4 regions of the Bradyrhizobium sp. CCBAU 21365 genome follow, and region 1 is predicted to be linked to each of the others. Evidence: predicted binding sites of a transcription regulator. Region 1 holds the regulator's gene; each other region holds the start of a gene.
The links. The regulator LexA, encoded in region 1, represses DNA repair genes until DNA is damaged. The targets are predictions, from matches to a motif close to TGTTCNNNNTGTGTTCNG.
Positions count from the first base shown of each region.

Region 2: the regulator LexA is predicted to act here: its motif matches at 2,039-2,056, upstream of dinB (DNA polymerase IV).
Region 3: the regulator LexA is predicted to act here: its motif matches at 1,697-1,714, upstream of XI02_RS34850 (PA0069 family radical SAM protein).
Region 4: the regulator LexA is predicted to act here: its motif matches at 2,628-2,645, upstream of recA (recombinase RecA).

Region 1 is NZ_CP030036.1:5,094,469-5,098,678, reverse strand. Features, by position in the region: gene XI02_RS23455 (ComEC/Rec2 family competence protein) at 1-595, shown strand, start outside; gene XI02_RS23450 (hypothetical protein) at 592-819, opposite strand; gene XI02_RS23445 (hypothetical protein) at 965-1,393, opposite strand; gene lexA (transcriptional repressor LexA) at 1,650-2,354, opposite strand; gene glp (gephyrin-like molybdotransferase Glp) at 2,598-3,809, opposite strand; gene XI02_RS23430 (HAD family phosphatase) at 3,812-4,210, opposite strand, start outside.
Region 2 is NZ_CP030036.1:3,905,105-3,909,314, forward strand. Features, by position in the region: gene XI02_RS17680 (hypothetical protein) at 193-1,320, opposite strand; gene XI02_RS17685 (hypothetical protein) at 1,558-1,824, opposite strand; gene dinB (DNA polymerase IV) at 2,118-3,365, shown strand; gene XI02_RS17695 (hypothetical protein) at 3,480-3,689, shown strand; gene pyk (pyruvate kinase) at 3,772-4,210, opposite strand, start outside.
Region 3 is NZ_CP030036.1:7,418,826-7,423,035, reverse strand. Features, by position in the region: gene XI02_RS34865 (helix-turn-helix domain-containing GNAT family N-acetyltransferase) at 1-665, opposite strand, end outside; gene XI02_RS34860 (hypothetical protein) at 721-996, opposite strand; gene XI02_RS34855 (glycosyl transferase) at 1,004-1,573, opposite strand; gene XI02_RS34850 (PA0069 family radical SAM protein) at 1,736-2,914, shown strand; gene XI02_RS34845 (VOC family protein) at 3,039-3,485, shown strand; gene XI02_RS34840 (ribonuclease HII) at 3,578-4,210, shown strand, end outside.
Region 4 is NZ_CP030036.1:6,124,856-6,129,065, forward strand. Features, by position in the region: gene XI02_RS28840 (thioesterase family protein) at 1-252, shown strand, start outside; gene XI02_RS28845 (hypothetical protein) at 270-1,253, opposite strand; gene recA (recombinase RecA) at 1,435-2,523, opposite strand; gene XI02_RS28855 (hypothetical protein) at 3,220-3,441, opposite strand; gene XI02_RS28860 (hypothetical protein) at 3,455-3,931, shown strand; gene XI02_RS28870 (hypothetical protein) at 4,118-4,210, opposite strand, start outside.

The DNA of each region.
Region 1 (4,210 bases):
CTGGTCGGGCGCGGTTCTGCTGCTGGTGGCCTCGGTCTGGGCGCTCAGGGTGCCGCAGCCGGACGTGCTGGTCTCCGGCGACGGCCGCAACGTCGCGGTGCGCGGCGGTGACGGGCGGCTGCATTTGATGCACAGCGCCAAGGATGCGTTCCTGGTCAAGGAGTGGCTGGCGGCGGACGCCGACGCGCGGACCGCCACCGATGCGTCGCTCGGCGACGGCGTCTCCTGCGATGCCGGCGGCTGCGTGACCCAGGGACTAGGCGGCGCCTTCGTCGCGCTGGCGACCCGGCCGGAGGCGCTGGCGGACGACTGCGAGCGCGCAGGCTTGATCGTGACGGCGCGGGCGGCGCCGCGGGGCTGCACGGCGTCGGTGATCGATGCCGAGCGGCTGCGGCGCCACGGCGCGCTGGTACTGCGGCGGACCAGGGACGGCTACGCCGTCGATGCCGTCAAGCCCGGCGGGATCGACCGGCCGTGGTCGCCGGCGGTTCCCGGCGACGGCGAGAGCGAGACGACGCTGCGCGCAGCCGCCGCCGCACCGCGGCCTGCCGTGGATGCGACGCCGGCCGAGTCCGATCTGCAGGGCGATGACTAGCGGTGGTCCGGCGAGGGGGCGCTCGGCAGCTCGAACAGGCCGAGATGGTATTCGTCGGAGTCGGGGCCGGCGTCGGGCTTCTTGACGAGGGTGAAGGAAGCCTCGGGAAATTGCTCCCAGACTCTCAGGTCGTCGGCCGTCACCGTCAGCCAACCGAACCGGAACATGTAGCGGCCCGGTTCCGTGACGCGTCCAGCCTTTTGCCATGTGACCTTATCGACCACCGCGCACGTCCTCCGTGCCCGATGATGCGCCAAGGCGCCGGCTGACGCAAATTTCCTCGTGCGCCCCGGAAGCGGAAGTCCGGGGGCGCCCGAAATTGCTTAGGTCATCCGCCGCCGAACAGCCCATTCCGCGGCGACGATGCGCTCAACCCAAAAACAGCGTTGCAAATGCGGAGGGCCGCCGCTCCACCACCTTCGGCTTCTGCTCGACCGGCGGATGCAGCGCCGGCAATTGCAGCACGCTGACGCGCTGTCCCTCGACCAGCTGGGTCACCAGCACATGGCTGCCGTCGGGGAATTCCACCGCGTCATGATGCCGATCGGGCACGTCGGGCTCGACTTCGTTGAACACGCCGACGCGATAGTTCAGCGTCTTGGTCCAGATCCAGCGGCTGTCGTAGCGAACGTTCTCGGCGAAAGCGAGCTCGGTGCCCGGCAGCATGCAGACCGCGACAGTGGGATCGTTTTCCGAAGCAAAACCGCGGGTCGACGTGCCGCGGAACGTCGTCGTGATCAGCGTCTCTCCGACAATGGCGGGGCGCGATGCCACGGCGTGCAGACTATAGTCACACATCGGATGGCTCCTCATTTCGAGGTAGCGACCCGTGCCTCTCTTGAGGCATTGGGGCCTCTACCAGAGTGGACGATAGCGAACGAGCTTCCGCTCGTTTCTGGGCGATTGTACGACTGGTCCGAGACCGACCCCGATCACAAACACGCGACGCTGCGCGAGAGGTATCGGAGCGCATCGGGCAGGCCGTACGCTACGCTATCATGCAAGGAACGATCCGACGTGTTGCTCGTTCCCGGCCGCCGCAAGTATTTGCAATTCAGTATTTGCGATACAGGCCGATCAGCTTGCCCTGGATGCGGACCCGGTTCGGCGGCAGGATGCGCACTTCATAGGCGGTGTTGGCCGGCTCGAGCGCGATCGATGCGCCGCGGCGGCGGAAGCGCTTCAGGGTGGCTTCCTCCTCGTCGATCAGCGCCACCACGATGTCGCCGGTATTGGCGACGTCGTTGCGCTGGATCAGCGCCATGTCGCCGTCGAGGATGCCGGCATCGACCATCGAGTCGCCGCGCACCTCGAGCGCATAGTGCTCGCCGGCGCCGAGCATGTCGGGCGGCACGCTGATGGTGTGGCTGCGGGTCTGCAGCGCCTCGATCGGCGTACCGGCGGCGATCCGGCCCATCACGGGGACCGCGACCGGACGGTTGCCGTCGTCCTCGGCGATCGGCGGCGTGCTGGCGCGCCGGCCGAGGGTGCCTTCGATGACGCTGGGCGTGAAGCCGCGTCGGCCGTTGCCGCCGCCGGCCGAGAGTTCGGGCAGCTTGATGACCTCAATGGCGCGGGCGCGGTTCGGCAGGCGGCGGATGAAGCCGCGCTCCTCCAGCGCAGTGATCAGGCGGTGGATACCGGACTTCGAGCGCAGGTCGAGCGCATCCTTCATCTCGTCGAAGGAGGGCGGTACGCCGGCCTCTTTCAGACGTTCATTGATGAAACGCAGAAGTTCGTACTGTTTGCGCGTGAGCATCTCGAGTATTCCCCCGGTTGATAGCGGCGTTCGATTCCGAGACTCTTCTGGTGGGGCCTGCAGGCGGGGCCTGACCTCAGGAGCATGTGCTCGTTGCACTTGCTTCCACGCGGCTTCCCGATTGTAGACACCAGTACTCGAAACAAATCATGAACGGACACTATATGTTCGATATGTGTTCCGCAACCACTTAATTTCCGGTGAACGGATCAGGCAACGCACGATCGGCGGGGCGTGAAAACCCTATTCGGGCAGCGTCAGGATCTCGCATTCGCTGCCTTTGACGGCCGCCGCCGCAAACGGCGGACGCACGAGAAGTGCCCGTGCCGCAGCGAGATTCGCGAGCAGCGACGAATCCTGCTGCGTCACCGGCGTTGCGATCAGCTTGCCGTCCTCGCGCGCTTCGAGACGCGCCCGCAGATAGTCCTCGCGCTGGTCGTTGGCGGCGAGGTCGCGGCCGAGCAGGGCGCTCGCGCGGCGATGATGAATCACTTTCCGGCCGCTCAGCGCCCGAATCAACGGCACCAGGAACAGGAAGGCGCAGACATAGGACGACACCGGATTGCCGGGCAGGCCGATCACCCGCATCGCGCCGAGCCGGCCATGCATCATCGGCTTGCCGGGCCGCATCGCGATCCGCCAGAACGCCATCTCGACGCCCTCGGCCTCCAGCGACCGCTTGACGAGATCGTGGTCGCCGACCGAGGCGCCGCCTGTCGTAATCAGGACATCGGCGCCGGCCTCGCGTGCCCGGCGGATGCCGGCCGTGGTCGCCTCCACCGTGTCGGCGGCAACGCCGAGGTCGACGGTCTCGGCGCCTTCGGCGCGCGCCAGCGCCCGCAGCGCGTAGCCGTTGGAATAGACGATCTGGCCGGGACGGGGCCGCGAGCCCGGCATCACCAGTTCGTCGCCGGTCGCCAGCACCGCGACCTTCGGGCGGCGGCGCACCGCAAGTTCCGGATAGTTCATGGCGGCCGCCAGCGACAGCGCGCGGTCGGACAGGTGGCTGCCGCCGGCGAGCAGCACCTCGCCCGCACGGAAATCGACCCCGGCCTGGCGGATGTGCCGCCCGACGCTGGCGGCCTCCGTGATCGTGATGTGGTCGCCGTCGACGGCGGTGTCTTCCTGGATGATCACCGCGTCGGCGCCATTGGGGATCACGCCGCCGGTGAAGATCCGCACCGCCTCGCCGGCGCCGACCGTCCGCCCGAACGGCCGGCCGGCGGCGACTTCGCCGATCACCTTGAGCCGGGCCTTTAGATCAGCCGCATCGGCGGCGCGCACCGCATAGCCGTCCATCGCCGACATCGGCTGCGGCGGCTGGGTGCGCAGCGCCGCGAGGTCGTGCGCCAGCGTGCGGTGGTAGGCGGCATCGAGCGCGACCATCTCCTCTGGCAGCGGTTCGGCGCCGGCGAGGACGGCGGACAGGGCATCGGCAACCGGCATCAGGGCCACGCTCAGAGCTCCTCAATTCCTAATGTCCAAATACCAAGTGCGGTCAAAGCCCTTGCCACGTCATCCGTCGATGTCACGTGGATAGCATGAAGGCCGCGCGCCCGTGCACCTTCGATATTGGCGGCCAGGTCGTCGAAGAACAGGATCCGCGACGCCGGGACGCCGATGGCTTTTACCACATGATCATAGGCCTCGGCGTCGGGTTTGCGGAAGCCGATGCTCGAGGACAGGAAGACGTTGCGGAAATGGCTGAGCAGCTCGGCATGGGTGACCGAGAAGTGCGCGACATGGGCCGGATTGGTGTTGGAGAAGGCGTAGAGCGGCATCCGCTCGGCGGCCGCCGCGAGCAGCGGGGCGATGCCCGGCATCTCGCCGGTGAAGATCGCATTCCAGCCCTCGAG
Region 2 (4,210 bases), 1.2 Mb from region 1:
TTCCATGTGAAAGTGGATGGCTTACAGGTTCGTTAATCGCGGCGACGCGACCGCGGGTCGCGTTGTCGACGGTCGGGATTGATGAGTGCCGGGAAGGGGCCCGTGGCACTCTAGCATTCCGAATAAGGGTGAGCTTCCCGAAAAATCTCGGTTCGCTATCGCGGGAGGCCAAAAGCGCTTCGTTTAAGTCAGCTAGTTCGGCATCAGCACGGCATCGACGCGGCGGCTGTTTCGTGTGCTGATGACGATGGCGCCGTTGCGGGTGGCGAATCTCGCACCGAGAAGCCGCGGCACTTTTTCCGTCAACGACGACGGCAGCGGAATCATTCCGCCGGTGACGGGATCGCCGACGTTGATCGGCGCGACGGCTGCGCCGCCCGAAGGCGCTGCCTTGATGTACTCCCTTATCAGCTGAATCTCTTCACGCGAGAGGCTGAGCGCGGCCTGTTCGCCTGCGCCGTCAGGCAGCTTCTTGTCCGCCTCGGCCTTGTTTTGCGCATCTTCCTGCTGGGCGGCATCGCGTTTTGCGACTTCGACCTGTTCGAGTCGTGCGAGGCGTTCCCGCAGCGGGGCGACCTCCCGCCGCAACGCAGCGATGTCCGACTTCAGCGAAGAAAGCTGACCAAGTGCAATCGCGGCGGCAACGCAGGCGACGACCGAGATCAGGCTGAGGCACGCCACCGCCAGCCCCGTCAATCCGCCTCGACGATCGGCACGACGATCCGGGATATCCTCCGCGGATCGCCGTCGCCGCGCGGCGGCGAATTTGGGCATGGTCGTGCCGAGCAAGCTGACCAGACCGGATAGCCACGAAGCCGTGCGGTTCGTCGCTTGAAACGAGCCGAATGCAGGCGCAGGGACGATCGGAGAGTGCGCCGAGGGGATGTCGGGAGCAGTAGCCGAACGGCCCTGGCCGGATGGCTGGCGGCTATCGTGATCCTCGCGCGTCACGCCGGGGAGCTCGAGATCAACGCCGTCGGGATGGTCGATTGCGGTGTCCGCACCTGGATGGCGCGTGTCGGCTGCAACAGCGTCCAATTGTTCCGTTTCCTGTGGATCGAGTCTTTGCTCGATGCGGGCGGTTTCAAGCGAGCGCCACAACGAGAGCCCCGAATCGGTGATCTGCAGGCCCGCATCGTTGATCGATGCCCATCCCGATTGGAAGACGTCGGCGTCGCCAAGCTCGGACGGCCGCTTCGACTGCGTGGCTTCATCGCCGGCCGCGATCATGCGCTTGACCTCGCGGCTGACCTCATCGATCGCGATCCGCTCCCCGGGCCTTGCGGCCAGCACACTCAGGATCGCCAGATTGAACCTCATGCGGCGCCTCGCGATGCCCGATCAACCAGCCGTGCGGCCGTTCCTCTCCCGTGCAGGCGACGTGCGAGCCTCAGCGGGTCGAAGCGGATCAATCATGCCGGCACGGACGTCGGTCAGTCAGGGAGTCGAGCAAGTGTACCGGCTCCCCAAGGGGCAAACAATCCGGCACCAGACCTACGACAGATGGATAAGTCGCTCCGCAAACGCGACGCGTCGGGATCGCGTTCGCTGCGCGCCTCAGAGAAACTCGCGAAGCCTGGAGAGCTCGATCACATGCTCGGGTGACAGCACGTCGGGGACGAGGGGAGGCTGCGACTTGGTCCGGATCTCGTAAAGATGTCGCGTCTTCTCGGGCTTGCCCATGAAATCCCGAATGCATTGATCGAGCGTTCCGTTGACGACCATATAGGGCGCGCGATCCTCTCGCCTCGCGTTGTTGAGCGAAGGCCATTTGTAGAGGTGGGCCGCAGCTTGGAAGTCCACCTGATGAGATTGGTCGGTCATTGCAAAATATCTAGCCGAAAAAGCCCTGCGCGGCAAAGTCAGCCGGCTGATGCGTGAGCCGGTGCGGCAATACGCGCAAGCTTCGTGCGGTCGTCCATCGCAGAAGCCGCCGTCATGCAGACCCCCTCGCGCAGTGGCGGCGCGCGTTGACGACTCGCTCGTTCGCGGCGCCAGCAGCCGCGACGACGCGTGCTGGATTGACTCGATTTCAGAATGTTCCTATTTTGTTCTATAGTCAATTTCCGCGTCCGGAGACGGGCGGCTTCGGTCAGGTCAGGGATGAACGGGTCGAGATGGCAGCCGCAGCCACCATCCTTCATGCGGACCTCGATGCTTTCTACGCATCGGTCGAGCAACTGCTCGAGCCGTCGCTGCGCGGCAAGCCGATCGCCGTCGGGGGCGGGGTTGTGCTTGCGGCGTCCTATGAGGCCAAGGCCTTCGGGGTGCATGGCGGCATGTCGGGGCGGGAAGCCCGCCAACTGTGCCCGCAACTTGTTTTCGTCGGCGGCCATTTCAGCGATTACCAGCGGCTGGGCGACGCGGCCATCAAGGTGATCGGCGACTTCACGCCGCTGGTCGAGCGAATTTCGATCGACGAGGCGTTTGCGGATGTTGCCGGCTGTACTCACCTGTTCGGAACGCCTGCCGAAATAGCCGCGTCGATCCGGCGGCGCGTGCGTAGCGAGCTCGGCCTTCCGATCTCGGTCGGCGTCGCCCGCACCAAGCATCTGGCGAAGATCGCCTCGCAGGTCGCAAAGCCCGACGGACTTGTCGTCGTTGATCCCGACGCCGAACTAAGCTTCCTTCACGAATTGCCGGTTGAGTTGATGTGGGGGGTAGGGCCGGTCACCAGGGCCCGGTTGGGCGCGATCGGCGTTGCGACGATCGGTCAGCTCGCCAAATTGTCGGAACGGTCGCTGACGCGCTTGCTCGGTCCGGCAGCGGGCGAGAAACTTGCCGCGCTGGCCTGGAATCGCGATCCGCGACAGCTCAAGCCACACCGGCGTGCGCGATCCGCGGGAGCACAATCGGCGCTCGGCCGAAAGCCTGCGATCGAGCAAGTCATTCGGCCAACACTGCTTCATCTCGCCGACCGCGTCGCCACACGGCTTCGGGCGAAGTCGCGGCCTGGACGAACCGTGACGGTGCGCGTCCGCTTCGCCAACCTGAAGTCGGTGACGCGCTCGATGACGCTCGATGCGCCGGTGTGCACGACCATCGTCCTGGCCCGGCTCGCCGAGAATCTGGTGCGCGCTGCCCTTGCCGACCATCCCGGCGCGAAGATCATCTCGCTGTTGGCGATCTCGGTGTCGCATCTCGAGGAGCATTGGGATCTTGCGCTGGAGCTTCCACTCGGACTGGAGGACGAAGCGCTTCGCCCTGGAAGCCCGACAGGGATCGCCCGCTGGGCGGCGGACCGTGCGATCGACAAAATCCGCGATCGCTTTGGCTGGGAGGCGATCGGATATGGTTCAGCGGCGCTCGAGGCGGTTCATTCGGTGCCCGATGCGTTTCGCAAGCTTGCCGAGAGAGACCTCTAACGCTCGCCGGTTCACGTATCTGTCACTGCATTAAGAAAAGGCAATTTGGAATCGCGCGCTTGTGAGTGGCGACCTGGCACGGCCGGCCTATCTTGAGCGTGCGGAGGGACAGCCATGAAGTACAGCGCCGAACTGATTCAGACGATGCGCGATGCGTTGGATGCAGTCATGGCAAGCGTGCCGGCGGATCAATCCGTGTTCGGTCTCAAGGCCGCTGTTGCGGAATGCATCCTGCGAGCCGCGGCTCACGGTCAGACATCGTTCGACGGGCTCGTGACGTCAGCATCCGATCAGCTTCAATCGATCATCTCGATGCTGACCTAGGCGATCGGGAATGCACGCGACCATCGCGCTCGCCTTGCCGCGCGGTGCGCTGATGATGCAATCGCTCGGGCCGACGGTTCTCTCAGGGCAGCGATACGACCCGTAGATTGTTGGTTGTTCCCGCTTGTCCAAAGGGAATGCCGGCGACAACGACCAGCAGATCGCGGCTCGATGCAAACTGCTCTGCATGCGCGAATGTAGTTGCGCGCTCGACCATCTCCTCATAGCTCTGAACGTCGTCGGAAAGCACGCTGTGAGCGCCCCAAAGCAGGCACAGGCGGCGGGACACTTCGCGGCTCGGGGTGATGGCGAGGATCGGGCGGCTCGGCCGCTTGCGCGCGACGCGTGCGGCCGTCGTGCCGCTCGACGTATAGGCCACGATGGCGGCGGCGTGAACGACGGAGGCGAGATCGGCCGCTGCCGTTGCCACGGCGTGCGGTGGCGTCTGCTCTTCGCCGGGCTGGGTCGCCTCGACGATCGAGCGGTACATCTTGTGTTGTTCGGTGCTGCGGATGATGCGG
Region 3 (4,210 bases), 2.3 Mb from region 1:
GAGCCGACCGGCTCGCCGTCGACCTCCGCGATCCAGCAATGCTCGCGGGCGGGATCGAACGATCGCAGAAACTGCGCGCAGATCTCGGCCACCAAGGCCTCGTAGCTGATGTCCCAGCCATACTCCTCCGCGTAGACGCGACCCTGTTGCGAGATCACCCAGCCCATGTCGCCGACGCGATGGCTGCGCAGCAGGAAGCCGACCGGCTTCCTGGCCGCAGGCTCCAGCGATTGCTCGATCGTGCCCATCGCGCGCACCACCGCCGCGCGACGGTCGCCGTCCATCTGCTTCAATAGCGCCCCGACCTCGCTGCGTGAGCGGCGGTCGAGGTCGGCGGCAGCAGTGCGGCCCTTGGCGGTGAGCGCCACCTCGTTGACGCGCTTGTCGGCTTTCGACGGCTTGCGCGTCACGATCTGGCGCTTTTGCAGCGCCTGTAGCGTGCGGCTGACGAAGCCGGCATCGAGGTCGAGATCGCGCACCAGGTCGGTCGCGGTGCAATGCACGCGATGCGCGAGCTCGTAGATGATCCGCGCTTCCTGCAGCGTGAACGCGGAGTGCAGCAGCTTCGGCTCGATGATGCCGAGCTTGCGGGTATAGAACCGGCTGAAGCCGCGAACCGCGGCGACCTGGCTCTCGAGGGTGGCGTCATGGGAATTTGATTTCATCAAACATATTATTTGACGGAATCAAATAATATGCAAGCCCATCTCGGGTCGAGATCTATGCATCCTTCCGCAAGCGTTTCATGGTTTCAATCAGTCGGTCTCTGATAGTGGCAGTATCCAACAGGAACTCCCCACCCTCAGGCCGGTACATTGCGAGCATCTCGACGGTCTCCTGCACATAATCGTCGTCAGGAAAGCCATCATCGAGTGCCACCTCGATCTTATTGGCAGCGCTGATCGACGTATCTGCCCCCGAAACAAATCGCTGAACCAGTCGTTCAATTTCGGCGTCTGCCTCTCCTCGAAAACACCCCCAGAGAAAACGGGTCAAAAACGCTTCAGGCCACCATGATCCGGCTGCGCAGCATGGTGCGGGAGGAGCGGCCGAGCCGGCGCAACAGGCGCGCCTCGGAGCGGCGGGTGTCGGGCCGGTAGCCGCCGATCCGCTCGTAATGCTCGCGCGCGATCAAAAGGCCCTGTTCGGCCGAAGGCCCGGCGATCATCCGGGCGACGAATTTGAGGCCGTCGCGCAGGCCGGGGTCGGTATAGGGCGCGCGGGCGTAGCGGAAGATGCCGGCGCGATCCTTGCCGCTCGCCGCCACCATCTGGATGAACTGGGTGGTCTCCTCGATCCAGCCGGCATCGAGCACCGCGCCCGGATGCAGGAACATCAGCCAGGGAGAACGCGCCTGCCGGGCGCCGGCCGCAAGCGCCGCGGCGCGCGTGCCCTCGAAACGCAGGAAGCGGCAACCGGCGACGTCGGCGACGCGCTCCATCACGTCGCTGTTGCTGCGATCGACCAGCAGCACCTCGCGGACGATTCCCGCGGCCGCGCCCGGCACCAGCGCAGCCAATGTCGCGACCGCAGTGCGCTCGACCCCATCGGTCGGAATGATCACGCTCAGCATGATTTGAGGCTTCGGTGACTCAAACGGTGAAAAACTCCGGCCGTGTTATCACCTTGTCATATTCAAAGCAGCCTGTTCGCCTGCAGAATTTTGAAGCAAGGTTCTGTGGAATTTCTGCGTTCATGTTCTTGATTTGTTCTCTTGCTGTGTTAACTTCACAGCATGAGCCGAGCATCCTCTCATGCCCTCAAGCACCCGCCGGTAACGGCGCCCTCCGATAACCCGGCGGGTGCACCTTCACCTATTCCTGCCCCCTTTCCCGAGCTTGCGGTCGCGATCGAGCGCGAGCGGCGGCGCGGCCGCGGCGCGCAGTCCAACGCCAGCGGCCGCTACGAGGCGGAGGCGCGCGTTGCCTTCGATGACGGCTGGCAAAGCCTCGAAGATTTGCCGCCGTTTGCGACCAGCGTGGCGCTCGACACCTCGCGCAAGGTGATCACTCGAAACGACTCGCCCGATATCGGCTTCGACCGGTCGATCAATCCCTATCGTGGCTGCGAGCATGGCTGCGTCTATTGCTTCGCGCGGCCGACCCACGCCTATCTCGGCCTGTCGCCGGGGCTGGACTTCGAATCGAAGCTGTTCGCCAAGCCGGACGCACCCGCGCTGCTCGAGAAGGAACTGGCCGCGCCGGACTATGAGGCGCGGATGATCGCGATCGGCACCAACACCGATCCTTATCAGCCGATCGAACGCGACCGGAAGATCATGCGCGGCATCCTCGAGGTGCTCGAGCGCGCCGGCCATCCGGTCGGCATCGTCACCAAATCGGCACTGGTCGTGCGCGATATCGACATCCTGGCGCGGATGGCCAAGCGCAATCTCGCCAAGGTCGCGCTCTCGGTGACGACGCTCGACCCGAAACTCGCCCGCACCATGGAGCCGCGGGCCTCGACCCCGCCGAAGCGGCTCGAGGCGATCAAGCGGCTCGCGGATGCCGGCATCCCGACCACGGTGATGGTCGCGCCCGTGATCCCGGCGCTGAACGACTCCGAGATCGAGCGTATCCTCGATGCCGCCGCACATGCCGGCGCCAGGGAGGCGAGCTACGTGCTGCTGCGCCTGCCGCTCGAGGTGCGCGATCTGTTCCGCGAATGGCTGATGGCGAACTATCCCGACCGCTACCGTCACGTCTTCACGCTGATCCGCGACATGCGCGGCGGCCGCGACTACGACTCGCAATGGGGCACCAGGATGAAGGGCACTGGCCCGATGGCCTGGATGATCGGCCGCCGCTTCGAGATCGCCTGCGAAAAGCTAGGCCTCAACAAGCGGCGGACCAAGCTGACCACCGATCACTTCGCCAAGCCGAAGCGCAACGGACAGCAACTCAGTCTATTCTAGGTGAGGGCGCGTAGCCCGGATGGAGCGCAGCGAAATCCGGGGCTCGTCGACCCCTGGCCAAAGACTTCCCGGATTGCACTTCGCCTCATCCGGGCTACGAAGACGTCAAACAGCGAGTGCAACAATGAGTAACACCCCGACCGCACGCTTCACCGTCCTCACGCTCGGCGTCAGCGACATGCGCGCCAGCATCGGCTTTTATGAATCGCTTGGGTTCACCAGGAAGATGCGCGCGACCGGCGAGGAGGTTGCCTTCTTCGAGACCGGCGGCACCGTGCTCGGCCTGTTCCCGTGGCATCTGCTCGCCGCCGATGCCGGGCTGCCGGATCAGCCGCGGCCATCAGCGTTCCGCGGCGTCGCGATCGCCTGGAACTGCAACGACGACGCCGAGGTCGATCGTGTGATGGCGTTCGCGCTGTCGAAGGGCGCCAGGCTGCTGAAGCCCGCGCAGCCCACCAGCTATGGCGGCTATTGCGGTTATTTCGGCGATCCCGACGGCCACGCCTGGGAGGTGGTGCGCGCGCCGGGCTTTGAGGTTCGCGACGACCGCCGGGTGTCAATTCCCGATTAGAGCGCCGATCCCGATTAGAGCGGCGAATTGAATAACGGGGAAGGGCCAGGTTCCAGGTTGCGCCGCGGGCCGGGCTTGATCACGATCCCCGCATGATTCGGGACAAGTCCAACAGCACGTCAAAGACCGCGTCGAAGAAGAAAGCGGCCGAGCCGGCCAGGCCGGACAAGCGCGTCATCGTGGTGACGCGGCCGAGCTTTCGGCGCGAGCGCGCGCTGATCAAGCGCGGCGTCTGGCCGGTCGCCGGCTGCGACGAGGCCGGGCGCGGGCCGCTGGCGGGTCCCGTGGTCGCCGCCGCCGTGGTGCTGGACCCAAATCGGATTCCCAAGGGGCTCGATGATTCGAAGCGGCTGACCGTCGAGCGCCGCGAGGAACTGTTCGAGGAGATCTGCGTCACATCGGCGTTCTCGGTCGCAGTGGCGTCGCGGGCGCGAATCGACCGCGACAACATCCTGCGCGCCTCGCTGTGGGCGCTCGCGCGCGCCGTGCACGCGCTGCCGGAAATGCCGAAGCACGTCTTCGTCGACGGCCGCGACAAGCTCGCCACGCCCTGCGACTGCGACGCCGTGATCGGCGGCGACGGCATCGTGGCCTCGATCGCGGCGGCCTCGATCGTCGCCAAGGTGACGCGCGATCGCCTGATGTGCGCGCTGGCGCTGGATTGTCCCGGCTACGGCTTCGAGCAGCACAAGGGCTATGCGGTCCCCGAGCATCTCGAGGCGCTC
Region 4 (4,210 bases), 1.0 Mb from region 1:
AAGTCGGTCGTCGAATACAAGGCGCCGATCCGGTTCGACGAGGACATCGAGGTCTGCGTACGGGTCGCGCGGATCGGCCGTTCCTCGATCAACCTTGCGCTCGCGATCTTTGCCAAGGGCTCCGATGACCTGCGCGCCACTGGCGAGATCATCTGGGTCGCGACCGATCAGAAGACCCATCAGTCGGTCGCGGTGACCGAGGATTTGCGGGCACTGATCGCGAGCCGCGAAAAGGCGCTGGCGCGGCAATAGGCGGGTAAGAGCCAGCGCTACAGCTTCCGCAGCGACTGGTTCCAGCGCCAAAGGTTGTCGTTGGTGAGGTGCGTGCCGCCCCACCAGCGATTGATCGGATTGTGGTCGGTGAAGTCCGCCTTGTGAGCAAGCACCGCCTTGCCAAACTCCGTCACCGACAAGCGGCTTCGCTGGAAGGCCTCCAGGCGACGTCGCGCATTATCCGGGTCGATGGAGCGCAAGCCATCGTCGAGCCCGGCAATCGCCGGTCGCGGACCATGCGCAAGGCCTTCGAGCAGCCTGCCGATTTCCATGTCGTTAAAGACGCCACGCTGGCGAAAGCCGCGGAGGTAGAACAGCGCGTTCGTCCCCATGAACCCGGCGGCGACCAGTTCAAGCAACCGCATCTCGGTCGCGCCCAGTCCGGATCGGCTCGATGGTAGATCACGAAGCAGATCAAGCAGCGCCGGCCTCAGCAAGGGAAACCCGCTCAGGTCGCGATGCACCACATCGAAACACGCCTCCGGCGTTGTCGCCTGGTACGCCTGCCAACACGCGCTCGCGATCTCGAGGTCCGCAGATCGGACATTGACAAGCGGCACCTGGTCCCAGCCACGCCACGTCTCGTGCATCGTCAACAGATCGAATGCGACAAGCCGCAATTTCAACTTGTCGACCATCGCCGGGTAAGCCCGGAAATGATCGAGCATCCAGATCAGCTGCAGCTGATCATCCGGGCCCGGATCGAACCAAAGCTCGATCACTTCGTAAGGGTCGCAAAATTCGATCAGTGCAAGATCCCTGCGCGCCCTGGCATCCTGAGATCCCTGGCCCCACGCGCTCCAGTGCGACCAGTGTCCGACTGGATTCTTGTCCGACCGCGACCCGAAATACGCCTCGAGTTCTCCTGGCGACGGCAGCGGTCCACCGACAAAGCGAAAGGCAGATGTAACAGCGACTTCGGCAAACCCCGAACGTGCCAGGGTGAGGCCGGACGGACTGGTCAGGATCAGGCGTTTCATCGGCCTAACTCTCTCGACGACACACAAAACCAAACGGGCGCCGAGGACGTCGGCAACTCAACGTCCTCAGCGCCCGCTTGCAGCGAAGTCATGTGATCGTTTGAGCATGATCTCCGCGCAAACGCTTCGCGTTTGTCGCGAGGGAAAACCGCTTCGCACTTTTCCGGATCATGCTTGAGCCTTACTCCTCCGTCGGCTCCTCGCCTTCGGCGTCGCGCTCGGGCGTGCCGGCGAGGATCTGCTCGGAGATCAGGCCGGAGTTCTGCCGGATCGCGGCCTCGATCTTGGCGGTGATGTCGGGATTCGCCTTCAGGAACGCCTTGGAATTCTCGCGGCCCTGGCCGAGCCGCTGGCTGTCATAGGAGAACCAGGCGCCGGACTTCTCGACGATGCCGGCCTTGACGCCGAGGTCGAGGATCTCGCCCATCTTGGAAACGCCCTCGCCGTACATGATGTCGAACTCGACCTGCTTGAAGGGCGGCGCCAGCTTGTTCTTCACCACCTTGACGCGGGTGGTGTTGCCGACCACCTCGTCGCGCTCCTTGATCGCGCCGATGCGGCGGATGTCGAGGCGGACCGAGGCGTAGAATTTCAGCGCGTTGCCGCCGGTGGTGGTCTCCGGCGAACCGTACATCACGCCGATCTTCATGCGGATCTGGTTGATGAAGATCACCATGGTGTGGGACTTGTTGATCGAGGCGGTGAGCTTGCGCAGCGCCTGGCTCATCAGGCGCGCCTGCAGGCCCGGCAGCGCATCGCCCATCTCGCCCTCGAGCTCGGCCTTCGGCACCAGCGCCGCGACCGAATCGACCACCAGCACGTCGACCGCGCCGGAGCGCACCAGCGTGTCGCAGATCTCCAGCGCCTGCTCGCCGGTGTCCGGCTGCGAGATCAGGAGCTCGTCGATGTTGACGCCGAGCTTGCGCGCATAGACCGGGTCGAGCGCGTGTTCAGCGTCGATGAAGGCACAAATGCCGCCCTTCTTCTGACCTTCCGCCACCGTGTGCAGCGCCAGCGTGGTCTTGCCCGACGATTCCGGCCCGTAGATTTCGACGACGCGCCCCTTCGGCAGGCCACCGACGCCAAGGGCGATATCGAGCCCGAGCGATCCCGACGACACCGTCTCGACATCCATCGAACGGTCGTTCTTGCCGAGCTTCATCACCGAGCCCTTGCCGAACTGGCGCTCGATCTGGGAGAGCGCGGCTGAGAGGGCCTTGGACTTGTCCATGGAGGATCCTTCGACGATACGCAGTGCGGTGGCGGACATTTGGGATGTGCTCCTTATGGCGGGGATTCGCTAGCGGGAAAACGGGGCGATCAGATCAGGCGGAATGCGTTGTTGATAGGAACCTTTGTACCACGTTTGTTCCATGTTCGCAATATGTTCTTTCAGGCAAGGAGGTACTGGCCTGTTTCCATCCCTAGTGGCCTGCTTTGAAATTTCGAGTGGCCTAGTTTGGATTTAACCCTGCGGCAACCAAGGGTTGGCCGATGTTCTCGGTAGGACTACTGAGGCTGTTATTGGATGTTCTAGCCCCATCAGTTCCCATGGGACGCCATTTGTTCTTGACCCAAATCAGCTAAGCGATTTCTGCAGTTCGTTCCTAGTTAGCGCGGCTTGTATGCCGAGATGACTTGGCGGAATTCGTCGTCATCATCGACGGTCAATAAACCAACGACCATCCAGCCTGCGCACAAGCCGAGAACCATCAGCGCCATTTTTAGCCACGGTCTCATAAAGGCTAATATGCCCGAAAACCAGGCATTTACCACCCCACGGCGCCTTGCCGTGGCACAAATTGCACTAGCGGCCATCCAACATTCAGGAATAGGATTTCAACCCCAAACGCAGGGGTTGTGTCATGAGCAGTGACCTACCTTTTAGGGCGCTCATCGTGGCGCTCGGGCTGAGCCCCATCGCAATAATGGCTATCGCCCTATTGATGTGAAAACGGAGGCCGCCTCAGTTGGCGGCCTCTTTCTTTTTCAGGAACGTTTTGACAGCATTGATCATGTTGATCATCTCGTCGGCATCTTCCTGTGACGTGATGTCGAACGTGCCAGTAATTCGACCTTGGCCGAACGCAACCTTAAACGGCTCAGAGGGCGCGGGCTTAGGGGCCAGCGTGCGCAGCATGTCCCCTAGAAACCGGTCAGGCTGCGGCACCTCTTGCGCAGTTTCCATGCTACCCTATCGCATGGCGATCCGCGACGCCTTTGGCGACAGCGCCTCGCATGGCGTGATCGTAAAGACCTACTCGGTAACGCACCTCGTAAAGGAAGCGCAGGGCCGTTACTCCCCGGCCGCCGTAGTAGCTGTAGATCGTGAGGTAGTATCCGGTGATCCGGATCAGTACGTTTCGACCAGCTACGTTGAGCGGCAGAACCTTTCGCTGCGCATGTCGTCGCGCCGCTTCACTCGCCTCACCAACGGCTTTTCAAAGAAGCTGGAAAACCATATTGCAGCCGTCGCGCTGTACGTCTGCCACTACAATCTCTGCCGCACCCACGAAGCCCTGCGCACGACGCCAGCGAAGGCGCTGGGCGTGACGGAGAAGGCATGGAGCGTTGCGCAGCTTGTGGACGCTGCACTCTCTGTGACCCCCGTGCTCCCCACCGAGACGCCTCCGGATCGGCGTCGGAAGTTCACGGTAATTCAGGGCGGTCGGTCATAGTTGCTGCGCAGCTACTTGGCAGCTTCTTTGGCTGCCAAGTAGTCGTCAATAATTTTCTTTGTATATTGATCTTTACCTCGCTCCGCCTTCATCACTTTCTCTAATTCCCAGACACATGATCCTATCCAAACGCCGTCTTTGAACATCCAATGAGCCGCAGAGTGGAGGACCAATTCCTCTTTCTCCTCAAAGAAGCGCATCCAGCTCAGCAATGTTTGCGACGCCGAGAGTTTTTAGCTCCTTGAACATGCCGTATGCGAGTGTCTCACCGGGTCTAAT